One region of the Streptomyces sp. NPDC001492 genome, then DNA from elsewhere that is predicted to be linked to it. Evidence: riboswitches for the same ligand, from Rfam matches in the RefSeq annotation. Region 1 holds a riboswitch; the other holds the start of a gene.
The links. A riboswitch is a leader RNA that binds a small molecule or an ion and turns the genes downstream of it on or off. The one in region 1 is predicted to bind S-adenosylmethionine.
Positions count from the first base shown of each region.

Region 2: another riboswitch for S-adenosylmethionine. It lies ahead of ACWC1K_RS37030 (aminotransferase class V-fold PLP-dependent enzyme); the one in region 1 lies ahead of thrC (threonine synthase).

Region 1 covers NZ_JBSFHW010000102.1:535-6,674, reverse strand. Annotated here, with positions in the region: gene groL (chaperonin GroEL) at 1-1,142, opposite strand, end outside; gene ACWC1K_RS50345 (cold-shock protein) at 1,523-1,729, opposite strand; gene ACWC1K_RS50340 (MoaD/ThiS family protein) at 2,181-2,456, opposite strand; gene thrC (threonine synthase) at 2,576-3,862, opposite strand; SAM riboswitch class I at 3,881-4,037, opposite strand; gene ACWC1K_RS50330 (glucosyl-3-phosphoglycerate synthase) at 4,196-5,140, shown strand; gene ACWC1K_RS50325 (alpha,alpha-trehalose-phosphate synthase (UDP-forming)) at 5,236-6,140, shown strand, end outside.
Region 2 covers NZ_JBSFHW010000038.1:96,975-103,114, forward strand. Annotated here, with positions in the region: gene ACWC1K_RS37025 (Lrp/AsnC family transcriptional regulator) at 1-274, shown strand, start outside; gene ACWC1K_RS37030 (aminotransferase class V-fold PLP-dependent enzyme) at 371-1,732, opposite strand; SAM riboswitch class IV at 1,896-2,012, opposite strand; gene trpD (anthranilate phosphoribosyltransferase) at 2,084-3,148, opposite strand; gene qcrB (cytochrome bc1 complex cytochrome b subunit) at 3,282-4,916, opposite strand; gene qcrA (cytochrome bc1 complex Rieske iron-sulfur subunit) at 4,913-5,968, opposite strand; gene qcrC (cytochrome bc1 complex diheme cytochrome c subunit) at 5,965-6,140, opposite strand, start outside.

The sequences.
Region 1 (6,140 bases):
GCACCGGCCTTGATGACCGCGACACCGCCGGCCAGCTTCGCCAGGCGCTCCTGCAGCTTCTCGCGGTCGTAGTCCGAGTCGCTGTTCTCGATCTCGGCGCGGATCTGGTTGACCCGGCCCTGCACCTGCTCCGTGGAGCCGGCACCGTCGACGATGGTGGTCTCGTCCTTGGTGATGACCACCTTGCGGGCGCGGCCCAGCAGGTCGAGGGAGGTGTTCTCCAGCTTGAGACCGACCTCCTCGGAGATGACCTCGCCACCGGTGAGGATGGCGATGTCGTTCAGCATCGCCTTGCGGCGGTCGCCGAAGCCCGGGGCCTTGACGGCGACGGACTTGAAGGTGCCGCGGATCTTGTTGACGACCAGGGTCGACAGGGCCTCGCCCTCGACGTCCTCGGCGATGATCAGCAGCGGCTTGCCCGACTGCATGACCTTCTCCAGGAGCGGGAGCAGATCCTTGACGGAAGCGATCTTGGAGTTGGCGATCAGGATGTACGGGTCGTCGAGCGACGCCTCCATCCGCTCCATGTCGGTGGCGAAGTACGCCGAGATGTAGCCCTTGTCGAAGCGCATACCCTCGGTGAGCTCCAGCTCCAGACCGAAGGTCTGGGACTCCTCGACGGTGATGACGCCTTCCTTGCCGACCTTGTCCATCGCCTCGGCGATGAGCTCGCCGATCTGGGTGTCGGCGGCGGAGATGGAGGCCGTCGAAGCGATCTGCTCCTTGGTCTCGACATCCTTCGCCTGCTCGAGCAGGGCACCGGAGACGGCCTCGACGGCCTTCTCGATACCGCGCTTGAGGGCCATCGGGTTGGCGCCGGCGGCTACGTTGCGCAGGCCCTCCTTGACCAGGGCCTGGGCGAGAACGGTCGCGGTGGTCGTACCGTCACCGGCGACGTCGTCCGTCTTCTTGGCGACTTCCTTGACCAGCTCGGCGCCGATCTTCTCGTACGGGTCCTCGAGTTCGATCTCCTTGGCGATGGAGACACCATCGTTGGTGATCGTGGGGGCGCCCCACTTCTTCTCGAGGACGACGTTGCGGCCCTTGGGGCCGAGCGTCACCTTCACGGCGTCCGCGAGCTGGTTCATGCCGCGCTCGAGGCCGCGCCGCGCCTCCTCGTCGAACGCGATGATCTTGGCCATGTGAAGTGGTCCCTCCAGGACTGGGGGTGATTCCTTCGGACCGCGCCCGCGCCCGCGACGGACGGCTCGCACACCTCGTGGGTTCCTTCCCCACCCGGCCTGCGGGCCTCACCGACCCGGTCCTTCATTGTCACTCTCACCTTCAGAGTGCTAACGCCAATGATTAGCACTCGGCCCCCCCGAGTGCAAGGTGCGCCCGCGGAGCGGGCTCGCCGAGGGGTGGTGGCCGGGCGCGGGCGGGCGCGAGCCGCTCCCGTACCGACGGCACCCGCCCCGGACCGGTCCAGGCCCTCCGGGCATGCCGAAGGGCCCGCCCCCTCAGGTGCGGACCCTTCGATCAAGAACAGAAGAACGTCGCTGCAGTTAACCCGGCGCGTGCTTCAGCTGGTCGCCAGACGGACCATGTCCGCCTGCGGCCCCTTCTGGCCCTGCGAGATCTCGAAATCGACCCGCTGACCCTCTTCCAGGGTGCGGTAGCCGTCCATCTGAATCGCACTGTAGTGGACGAAAACATCCGCACCACCGTCGACCGCGATGAAGCCGTACCCCTTCTCCGCGTTGAACCACTTGACGGTGCCCTGAGCCATGCCTAACTCCCCTATTACTGGCCCTTGCACAGATCCACACTTCGCGGATCCGGGTCAGACCTCACCCCCCACGGTTGGGGGCGTGCGCCGGAACGCGTCGACCGCGGCTGAATGTATCTGTCCAACTGCCGTCTGCAACAGGTCAATCGGACGAGAATTCCGGGCACGACCGGTCGGGAATTTACGGAGAATTCGCCCGAATTCAGGGCAAGTCGGGCCCCATAAATGGAGCATAAGACGCAAAAAACCTGCACACTTTGGCTACTTCTCGCTGCCCGAGAAGCAGGAACTCATATGCATGCGGCAAGCGGAGTCGAGCAGGTTCCCCAACTGTACCGTGCTCAACCATGCAGAATTGCCCCCTCCGCTTCTCTCACGGAGGGGGCAATTCGATGAACTCTCGGTAATCAGCGTTACCGACGGTAATAATCGGTCGTCCGACCTGTTTCGCTCAGCCTCCGGCCACGGCCGGAATGATCGAGACGCCCGCCCCGTCCGGAGTCGCCGTCTCCAGCCCCTGCTCGAACCGAACATCGTCGTCGTTCACGTACACGTTGACGAAGCGGCGCAGCTTGCCCTGGTCGTCGAGAACGCGGGCGGCGATGCCGGTGTGATTCTTCTCCAGATCGGCGATGACCTCACCGAGGGTGCCACCTTCGGCAGTCACCTCGGCCTGCCCGCCGGTGTAGGTACGCAGGATGGTCGGGATACGGACGTTGACGCTCACGATGAACCTCCGGTCAGGGAAACGGGCCTTTGTCTTCAGGGGCGCGGGGCTGTGTCGATTTGCGGCTCCGCCGCGGGGCGCGACCAGCCCCCACCGGCCCGCAGACGAACAACTACCTGCTAGGCGAGCCCCGCCTCACGGAACGACTCAAGGCTCGGGCGAATCGTCGCGGTGAGCCCCGTACCGGCCACCGCGTCGAGGGTCTTGAGGCCATCGCCCGTGTTCAGCACGACGGTCGTGAGAGCAGGGTCGAGAACACCGTTCTCGATCAACTTGCGCGTCACGCCCACCGTCACCCCACCGGCGGTCTCCGCGAAGATCCCCTCGGTCTTGGCGAGCAGCCGAATGGCATCGACGATCTGCTCGTCGTTGACATCCTCCACCGCACCCCCGGTGCGCCGGGCAATGTCGAGAACGTAGGGACCATCCGCCGGGTTGCCGATGGCCAGCGACTTGGCGATCGTGTTCGGCTTCTGCGGCCGTACGACGTCGTGCCCCGCCTTGTACGCGACGGAGACAGGGCTGCACCCTTCCGCCTGCGCCCCGAAGATCTTGTACGGCTTGTCCTCGACGAGCCCGAGCTTGATCAGCTCCTGCAGCCCCTTGTCGATCTTCGTGAGCTGAGAGCCGGAGGCGATCGGTACGACCAGCTGGTCCGGCAGCCGCCAGCCGAGCTGCTCGCAGATCTCGTACGCCAGGGTCTTGGAGCCCTCGGCGTAGTACGGCCGCAGGTTGACGTTGACGAAGCCCCAGCCCTCGCCGGCCGGGTCGCCGATCAGCTCGGAGCAGAAGCGGTTCACGTCGTCGTAGTTGCCGTCGATGCCGACGAGTTCGCCGCCGTAGACCGCGGCCATGACGACCTTGCCCTGCTCCAGGTCGTGCGGGATGAACACGCAGGACCGGAAGCCGGCGCGGGCGGCCGCGGCACCCACCGCACCGGCCAGGTTGCCGGTGGACGAGCAGGACAGGGTGGTGAAGTCGAAGGCGCGGGCGGCCTCGATGGCCTGGGCGACGACTCGGTCCTTGAAGGAGTGCGTCGGGTTGCCGGAGTCGTCCTTGACGTACAGTCCGCCGGTCACGCCCAGCTCGCGGGCGAGGTTGTCGGCCTTGACCAGCTTGGTCCAACCGGGGTTGATGTTGGGCTTGTCGGCCACGTCCGCCGGGACCGGCAGCAGGGGCGCGTAACGCCAGATGTTCGCGGGACCCGCCTCGATCTGCTTGCGGAGCTCCTCGGTGTCGTAGGCCGAGAAGTCGTACGCGATCTCGAGCGGGCCGAAACACTCCTCGCAGGCGAAGACCGGGCCGAGGGGCACCTGGTGACCGCACTCGCGGCAGGAGAGCGCCGCGGCGGGACCGAGGTCGACGGTCGTGGAGTCGGTGGTGCTTGCAACAGTCTGCGCAGCCATGTGAGGCGAGGCCCTTTCTCCTCATCTTCCTCACGGCGCATCTCGCCGTGAGACGGATTTGGCACCTTCCCTAGCCGGGAGCCTCGCGGAACGATCAGCATCGATCGGTACGAGACCGGCTGGAGGGTTGCCGGGGCTTCATCGGGCCGTATCCCTCTGCCCCTCTGGATGAGCGGTATGCGGTTGTAAACGCCGGGCGATCCCCGACATGCGATGGTCACCAGCGTTGTTCAAGACTGTAACCGAAGGCCAGGACAGTTGAGATAGTCGTCCGAACCGCGAGATGGATCACAGATCGCATGCTCGCCGAGAGAACGCAGAGGAGCCGCCTACGTGCTGGAAGAAGTCGAGCGCTGGCTGAGCACCCGCTCCTGGTCCCTGACCGACCGCCCCCTCCACAGGATCCTCGCCGCCAAGCAGCGGTCGGGACAGTCGGTCAGCGTCGTGCTGCCCGCGCTCAACGAGGAGGAGACGGTCGGCGACATCGTCGCGATCATCCGTCATGACCTGATGCAGCAGGTCCCGCTCGTCGACGAGATCGTCGTAGTCGACTCGGGGTCCACCGACCGCACGTCCGAGGTCGCCGCGGCGGCCGGGGCCAGGGTCGTCCACCGCGACGACATCCTGCCCCGCATCCCGACCGTCCCCGGCAAGGGCGAGGTGCTGTGGCGCTCGCTCCTGGTCACGAGCGGGGACATCGTCTGCTTCATCGACGCCGACCTGAAGGAGTTCTCCTCCGACTTCGTCTCCGGCATCGTCGGCCCGCTGCTCACCGACCCTGGGGTCGACCTCGTCAAGGGCATGTACGACCGTCCGCTGGCCGGCGCCCAGGGCCAGGGCGGCCGGGTCACCGAGCTGATGGCACGCCCGCTGCTGAACATGCACTGGCCGCAGCTGGCGGGCTTCGTGCAGCCGCTCGGCGGCGAGTACGCGGCCCGGCGCAGCCTGCTGGAACAGCTGCCGTTCCCCGTCGGGTACGGCGTCGAGCTGGGCATGCTGGTCGACGCCCTGCACCTGGTGGGCCTCGACGCACTCGCCCAGGTGGACGTCGGGGTGCGCAAGCACCGGCACCAGGACGGGCAGGCGCTGGGCCGGATGTCCGCCGCGATCTACCGCACGGCACAGCTGCGGCTGGCCCGCGGCCATCTCATCCGTCCCTCCCTCACCCAGTTCGAACGGGGCGAGGACGGCTTCGAGCCGCGCACCTACTCCGTGGACACGGAGGAGCGGCCGCCGATGGTGGAGATCGCGGAGTACGCGTCGCGCAAGGTCGCCTGAGGCGGCGCGTAACGCGGTGCCGGCGGTGTATACGGTCCACCCGCAGAGCCCAGCCGTACGTTTGAGCGTTTCCGGGCCGGGCTAGGTTGAGGCGTATGGCTTCCACGCACGCCGCTGGTCATCAGGTACTGGTCGCGTCCAATCGCGGCCCGGTCTCGTACGAAGTGCAGGAGGACGGCTCGCTGGCCGCCAGGCGCGGCGGCGGCGGGCTGGTCTCCGGCCTGTCCGCGATCGGGCCCGACGCGGACGCCCTGTGGGTGTGCTCGGCGCTGTCCGACGGCGACCGCGAGGCGGTACGGCGCGGGGTCGGCGAGGACGGTGTGCGGATGCTGGACATCCCGGCCGGTGTGCACGCCGACGCGTACAACGGCATCGCGAACTCCGTGCTGTGGTTCGTGCACCACATGCTGTACCAGACGCCGCTCGAGCCGGTCTTCGACGCGGAGTTCCGGCGGCAGTGGGCGTCGTACGAGACCTACAACCGCGCCTTCGCCGAGGCGCTCGCCCAGGAGGCGGCCGAGGGCGCGGCGGTGCTGGTGCAGGACTACCACCTGTGTCTGGTGCCGGGGATGCTGCGGGAAGTGCGGCCGGACCTCAGGATCGGGCACTTCTCGCACACGCCGTGGGCGCCGGTGGACTACTTCCGGATACTGCCGGACGACATCGCCGAGCAGCTGCTGCACGGCATGCTGGGCGCCGACCGGCTGGGCTTTCTGACCCGGCGCTGGGCGGACGCGTTCACGGCGTGCGCCGCGGCGGTGGTGGGCGGCCTCGGCGGCACCCGGATCGGCGTGCACGGCCTCGGCGCGGACGCGGACTTCCTGCGCAAGCGGTCGCACGAGACCGATGTGGCCGAGCGCATGGCCGCGCTGCGGGAGGAGATCGGCGCCGGCCGCAAAACGGTCGTACGGGTCGACCGCACCGAGCTGTCGAAGAACATCGTGCGCGGGCTGCTGGCGTACCGGCAGCTGCTGGAGGACCGGCCCGAGTGGCGGGAGCG
Region 2 (6,140 bases), on a different contig from region 1:
CGCGATCGTCCTCATCAAGACCAGCGTGGACCGGATCCCCGAGATCGCAGAGCGGATCGCTTCGCTGGAGAGCGTGAGTGAGGTTTTTTCCGTGACCGGGACGTATGACCTGATCGCGATGGTTCGGGTGAAGCAGCATGAGGATCTTGCTGATGTGATCCCTGGCAGCATCAGCAAGATCCCCGGTGTCGAGGCCACGGACACGCATGTTGCGTTTCGGACGTACTCGCAGCATGACCTTGAGGCCGCGTTTGCCATCGGGCTGGACTCGTGAGGGGCGCCTAGGCCTTTGCGGGGCGCGGTTCGTGTGCGACTCCCGGCCCGTCGGGGCTGGTCGCGCAGGTCCTCGCGCCCCTAAAGGTGCCGCTGCTCAGACCGCGGGGACGCAGCGGCCGTCCTCCGTGCGGTACTGCCACTTCGCGCCGTCCGTCACCAGTTCCTTGACGGCGGTGACGAAGCGCTCGACGTGCTCGTCGGGGGTGCCGGCGCCGAAGCTGACGCGGATGGCGTTGAGGGACTTTTCGCCGGGGGCGGCCTCGGGGGCGCCGCACTCGCCCTGCGTCTGGGGGTCGCTGCCCAGGAGGGTGCGCACCAGCGGGTGGGCGCAGAAGAGGCCGTCGCGGACGCCGATGCCGTACTCGGCGGAGAGCGCGGCGGCGAAGTGCGAGCTGTTCCAGCCCTCGACGACGAAGGAGAGGACGCCGACCCGGGGCGCGTCGTCGCCGAAGAGGGACAGCACCTTGACCTGCGGGACCTCCGCCAGGCCCGCGCGGACCTTCTCGATCAGGTGCTGCTCGCGGGCGACCAGGGTGTCGAAGCCGGCCTCGGTGAGCGCCTTGCAGGCGGAGGCGATGGAGTAGGCGCCGATCACGTTCGGGGAGCCGGCCTCGTGGCGGGCGGCGCTGTCGTGCCATTCCACGTCGACGCCGCCGTCCTCGCGCCGGGTGACCTTGCGGCTGGCGCCGCCGCCCGCGAGGTAGGGGTCGGCGGCCTGCAGCCAGTCCGCGCGGCCGGCCAGCACGCCGGAGCCGAAGGGCGCGTACAGCTTGTGGCCGGAGAAGGCGACCCAGTCGACGTCGAGGTCCTGCACGGAGACGGGGTGGTGCGGGGCGAGCTGGGCGGCGTCCAGGACGATACGGGCGCCGTGCGCGTGGGCCGCGGCCGCGAGCTCGCGCACCGGCCACAGCTCGCCGGTGACGTTGGAGGCGCCGGTGACGCAGACCAGGGCGGGACCGTAGGGGTCCCGGCCGGCGAGGGCGCGCTCCAGGGACTCGACGGCCTGCTGCGGGGTGCGCGGGGCGTTGAGGTAGGTGACCCGGGCGTCCTTCCAGGGCAGCAGGCTGGCGTGGTGCTCGGTCTCGAAGACGAAGACCTGGCAGTCGGCCGGAAGGGCCTGCGCCAGCAGGTTGAGGGAGTCCGTGGTCGAGCGGGTGAAGATCAGCTGGTCGTCGGGGCGGCAGTCGAGGAACTCGGCGACCGTCCTGCGGGCGTTCTCGAACAGGTCGGTGGAGAGCTGCGAGAGGTAGCCGGCGCCGCGGTGGACGCTGCCGTAGTAGGGCGCGTACGCCGCGACGTCGTCCCACACCCGCTGGAGGGCCGGCGCGCTGGCCGCGTAGTCGAGTGCCGCATAGGTGACTTCGCCGCCCGTGACGAGCGGGACGGTGACATCCCTGCCTAGAACGGGCAGAGGGGCACAAATGGAGGTGGCGACGGCAGCGGTGGAGACAGACATGGCGGAACTCCCGTGGAAGCAGGCGGAATTCGCCCCGCGAGCGGCACGGCTCAAGCAGGGGCGTGAAAAGGAAAGGGGATGCGGAGGCGGGGCTCTGCGGCCCTATCGCATTCGCTTGCTCACGGAAGGCTCCTCGACGACCAGGACCCCTGGTTGCTCGAGGGGTCCGCGCTTGCCGTAGACCTCGCTGCCTACGGCCTGGTCTTCACCCGGGGCACCCCGCCACGGACGGAGGGTTGCCGGACAGTCGGCCGGGGCCTCATGACTGTCACTCATGACCTGGACAGGAACGTACGTGAAGTGATCGCGGTCCCGCAACCCGTGTCCGCATTACGGGACCGCGCTCTCCTGCTATGCGTTGCTGGCCGCCACCCAGCGCTCCAGCGCCCGCTTGGCCGCGCCGGAGTCGATCGACTCCGCCGCCTTGTCCATGCCGGCCCGGAGCTGCTCGGCCAGCGTCCCGGGGCCCGGGTCGAGGGCCACGAGGGCCGCCGCCGAGTTCAGCAGTACGGCGTCCCGTACGGGGCCCTTCTCGCCGTCGAGGAGCCTGCGGGCGACCTCCGCGTTGTACGACGGGTCGCCGCCCCGCAGGGCCTCCACCGGGACCAGTTCGAGGCCGACGTCACGGGGGTCGAAGGCCTCCTCGGTGACCTTGCCGTCGCGGACGACCCAGACGCGCGAGGTGGCCGTCGTCGTCAGCTCGTCGAAGCCGTCGTCGCCGCGGAACACCAGGGAGGAGTTGCCGCGTTCGGCGAAGACACCGGCGATGATCGGCGCCATGCGCGGATCGGCGACGCCGACGGCCTGCGCCCTCACCCGCGCCGGGTTGGTCAGCGGGCCGAGCGCGTTGAACACCGTACGGATGCCCAACTGGCCGCGCGCGGCGCCCACGTGACGCAGTGCCGGGTGGAACTTGATGGCGAAGCAGAAGGTGATCCCGGCTTCCTCGGCGACCTCCGCGACCCGCTTCGGCGTCAGCTCCAGATTGACGCCGAGCTTCTCCAGGACGTCCGAGGCACCGGACGCCGAGGAGGCGGCCCGGTTGCCGTGCTTGACGACCTTCGCGCCCGTGCCGGCGATGACGATCGCGGACATGGTGGAGATGTTCACGGTCTTCGCGCCGTCACCGCCGGTGCCGACGATGTCGACGGTCCGGCCGGGCACCTCGATCACGTTGGCGTGCTCGTACATCGCCCGGACCAGCCCGTTGATCTCCTCGACGGTCTCGCCCTTGGCCCTGAGCGCCACCACGAACCCGGCGATCTGCGCGTCGGTCGCCTCGCCCCGCATGATCTGGTCCATCGCCCAGAAGGTCGCCTCGGCGCTCTGGTCACGGCCGTACAGCAGGGCGTTCAGTACCTCGGGCCAGGATCGGCCCGCCGCGGTGTCGCCTCCAGCGGGGGTCACAGCGCTCATAGGGCCGCTCCTGGTCGTCGTAGAAGAAGAAAACGAGTGTGAGGCCACCCTATCCAGCTCAGGGCATGGAGAAGGGCCCCCGTCCGAGAACCGGACGGGGGCCCTTCTGCCGTGGCGTGGCGAGCCGCAGCGATCAGTGGTGGCCGTGGCCGCTCGTGATCTCCCTGTACTCCTCGACGGTCGGCTTCGGAATCTGGGACTCCTCGCCGTAGTACGCCTCGCTCAGCTTGGCGCGCAGCTTCTCGGAGCCCTTGACCTTGCGCTCGACGCCGTTCTCGTCGACCGTCGGGCCGATCTCGGCCGGCTTGTACTGCTCGTGCGCCGTGAGGGTGTGCAGGGCGTCCTGGCTGAGCGGCTCGTGGACCTCGATGAACTCACCGTGCGGCAGGCGCTTGATGATGCCCGACTCGCGGCCGTGCAGCACCTTGTCCTTGTCGCGACGCTGGAGGCCGAGGCAGATCCGCTTGGTGGCGATGAACACCAGCACCGGCACGACGAAGAAGGCGACCCGGACGAACCAGGTGATCGCGTTGATCGACAGGTGGAAGTGCGTGGCCCAGATGTCGTTTCCGCCACCGACCAGGAGCACGAAGTACCAGGAGATCCACGCGGCACCGAACCCCGTACGCGTCGGGGCGTTGCGCGGGCGGTCCAGGATGTGGTGCTCGCGCTTGTCGCCGGTGACCCAGGACTCGATGAACGGGTAGACCGCGATCGTGACCAGGACCAGCGGGAAGATGATCAGCGGGATGAACACGCCCAGGACGAGCGTGTGGCCCCACAGGTTGATCTCCCAGCCCGGCATGACACGGATCAGGCCCTCGGAGAAGCCCATGTACCAGTCCGGCTGGGCGCCGGTGGACACCATGTCCGGACGGTAGGGGCCCATGGCCCAGATCGGGTTGATCGAGGCGATCGCCGCGATGGCCGCGATGACGCCGAAGACCAGGAAGAAGAAGCCGCCGGCCTTCGCCATGTACACGGGCAGCAGGGGCATGCCGACGACGTTGTTGTTCGTCTTTCCGGGGCCCGCGAACTGCGTGTGCTTGTGGTAGAAGACCAGGATCAGGTGCGCCACCATCAGGCCGAGCATGATGCCCGGCAGCAGCAGGATGTGGACCGAGTAGAAGCGGGCCACGAAGTCGCCGCCCGGGAACTCGCCGCCGAAGAGGAACATCGACAGGTACGTGCCGACGATCGGCACGGACAGGATCGCGCCCTCCATGAAGCGGACACCGGTACCGGAGAGCAGGTCGTCCGGGAGCGAGTAACCGGTGAAGCCGGTGAACATGCCGAGGACGAACAGCAGGAAGCCGAAGACCCAGTTGACCTCACGCGGCTTGCGGAACGCGCCGGTGAAGAACACACGCATCATGTGCACGAACATGCCCGCGAGGAAGATCAGCGCGGCCCAGTGGTGGATCTGCCGGATCAGCAGACCACCGCGCACATCGAAGGAGATGTGCAGGGTCGAGTTGAACGCCTCGGACATCATCTGGCCCTGCAGCGGGATGTAGCTGCCGTGGTACTCCACCTCGTTCATCGACGGGTGGAAGAACAGCGTCAGATACACACCCGTGAGGATGATGATGATGAAGCTGTACATGCACACTTCGCCCAACATGAACGACCAGTGGTCGGGGAAGATCTTGCGCATGTTGGTCTTGGCCAGGGAGTAGATCCCCAGCCGGCCGTCGGCCCAGTCGGCGACGCGCTCGCCGGCCGGCGCTTTGCCGCGCCGGGACTCGTTGTTCTCGTTGGTGCTCATCCGCGCTCCCAGAATGCAGGACCGACGGGCTCCTCGAAGTCGCCGAGCGCCTCGAGGTAGCCCTGGTCGTTCACGCCGATGCGCAGCTGCGGCAGGGCGTGACCGGCGGGGCCGAAGATCACCCGGGCACCGTCGGAGAGGTCGAAGGTGGACTGGTGGCAGGGGCACAGCACGTGGTGCGTCTGCTGCTCGTACAGCGAGATCGGGCAACCGACGTGGGTGCAGATCTTCGAGTACGCCACGATGCCCTGGTAGGACCAGTCGAGTTCCTGCTTGTCCTTGATGTTCTCCGGCTGGATCCGGACGATCATCAGGGCAGCCTTGGCGATCTCGGTCTGGAAGTTCTCGTCGTGCTCTTCCAGGCCCTCGGGCTTGACGAAGGTGAGCGAGCCGACCGCGACATCGGAGGGACGCAGCGGCTCGTTGGTGTTCATGTTGACGAGCAGCTTGCCCTTGGACCACAGCGTGTGGCGCAGCTTGGTCCCCGGCAGCGGTCCGAGGTCGCGCAGCAGCATGACACCGGAGAGCGGGAACAGGGCCAGCGCACCGAACATCGTGTTGCGGATGAGCTTGCGGCGGCCGAGCGCGGACTCCTTGGCGCCCTGCTTGAAGTCGGCCATGACCTTGGCCTTGACCTCGGGGGACGCCTCGATCGGGTGCCGCTCGTCGGCGATCTCCACGTCGGACATCAGGGTGCGGGCCCAGTGGACCGCGCCCGCGCCGATGGCGAACAGCGCGAGACCCAGGGTCAGGCCCAGCGCGAAGTTCAGCGCGTTGATGTGGCCGATCGGGAAGACGAAGATCGCCTTGTCGTGCGGGATCGCCACATACGAGGCGATGAAGCCGACCGTGGCCAGCATCGAGACCGTGAACAGCATGGCCACCACACGCTCGGACCGCTTGGCGGCCCGCTCGTCGATGTCCTGCACCCGGTGCTCGTGGGGCGGCAGACCGGGGTCCGCGAACGGGTTCTTCTCGTCCGCGAGGCTTACGGTGCCGTGCGCGTCCTGCTCAGCGGGCAGGTTCTCTTCTGGAATGTCTTGGCTACTCATGACTTCTTGGCCTTTGCGGTCCGAGCGGCGACCCAGACGGCGACCGCGATCAGCGCGCCGAGTCCGAAGATCCAGGCGAACAGGCCCTCGGAGACCGGGCCGAGTCCGCCCAGCTCAAGGCCGCCGGGGCTCTCGGTGTCGTCTCCGTTGACCGCGTGGAGGTACGCGATGA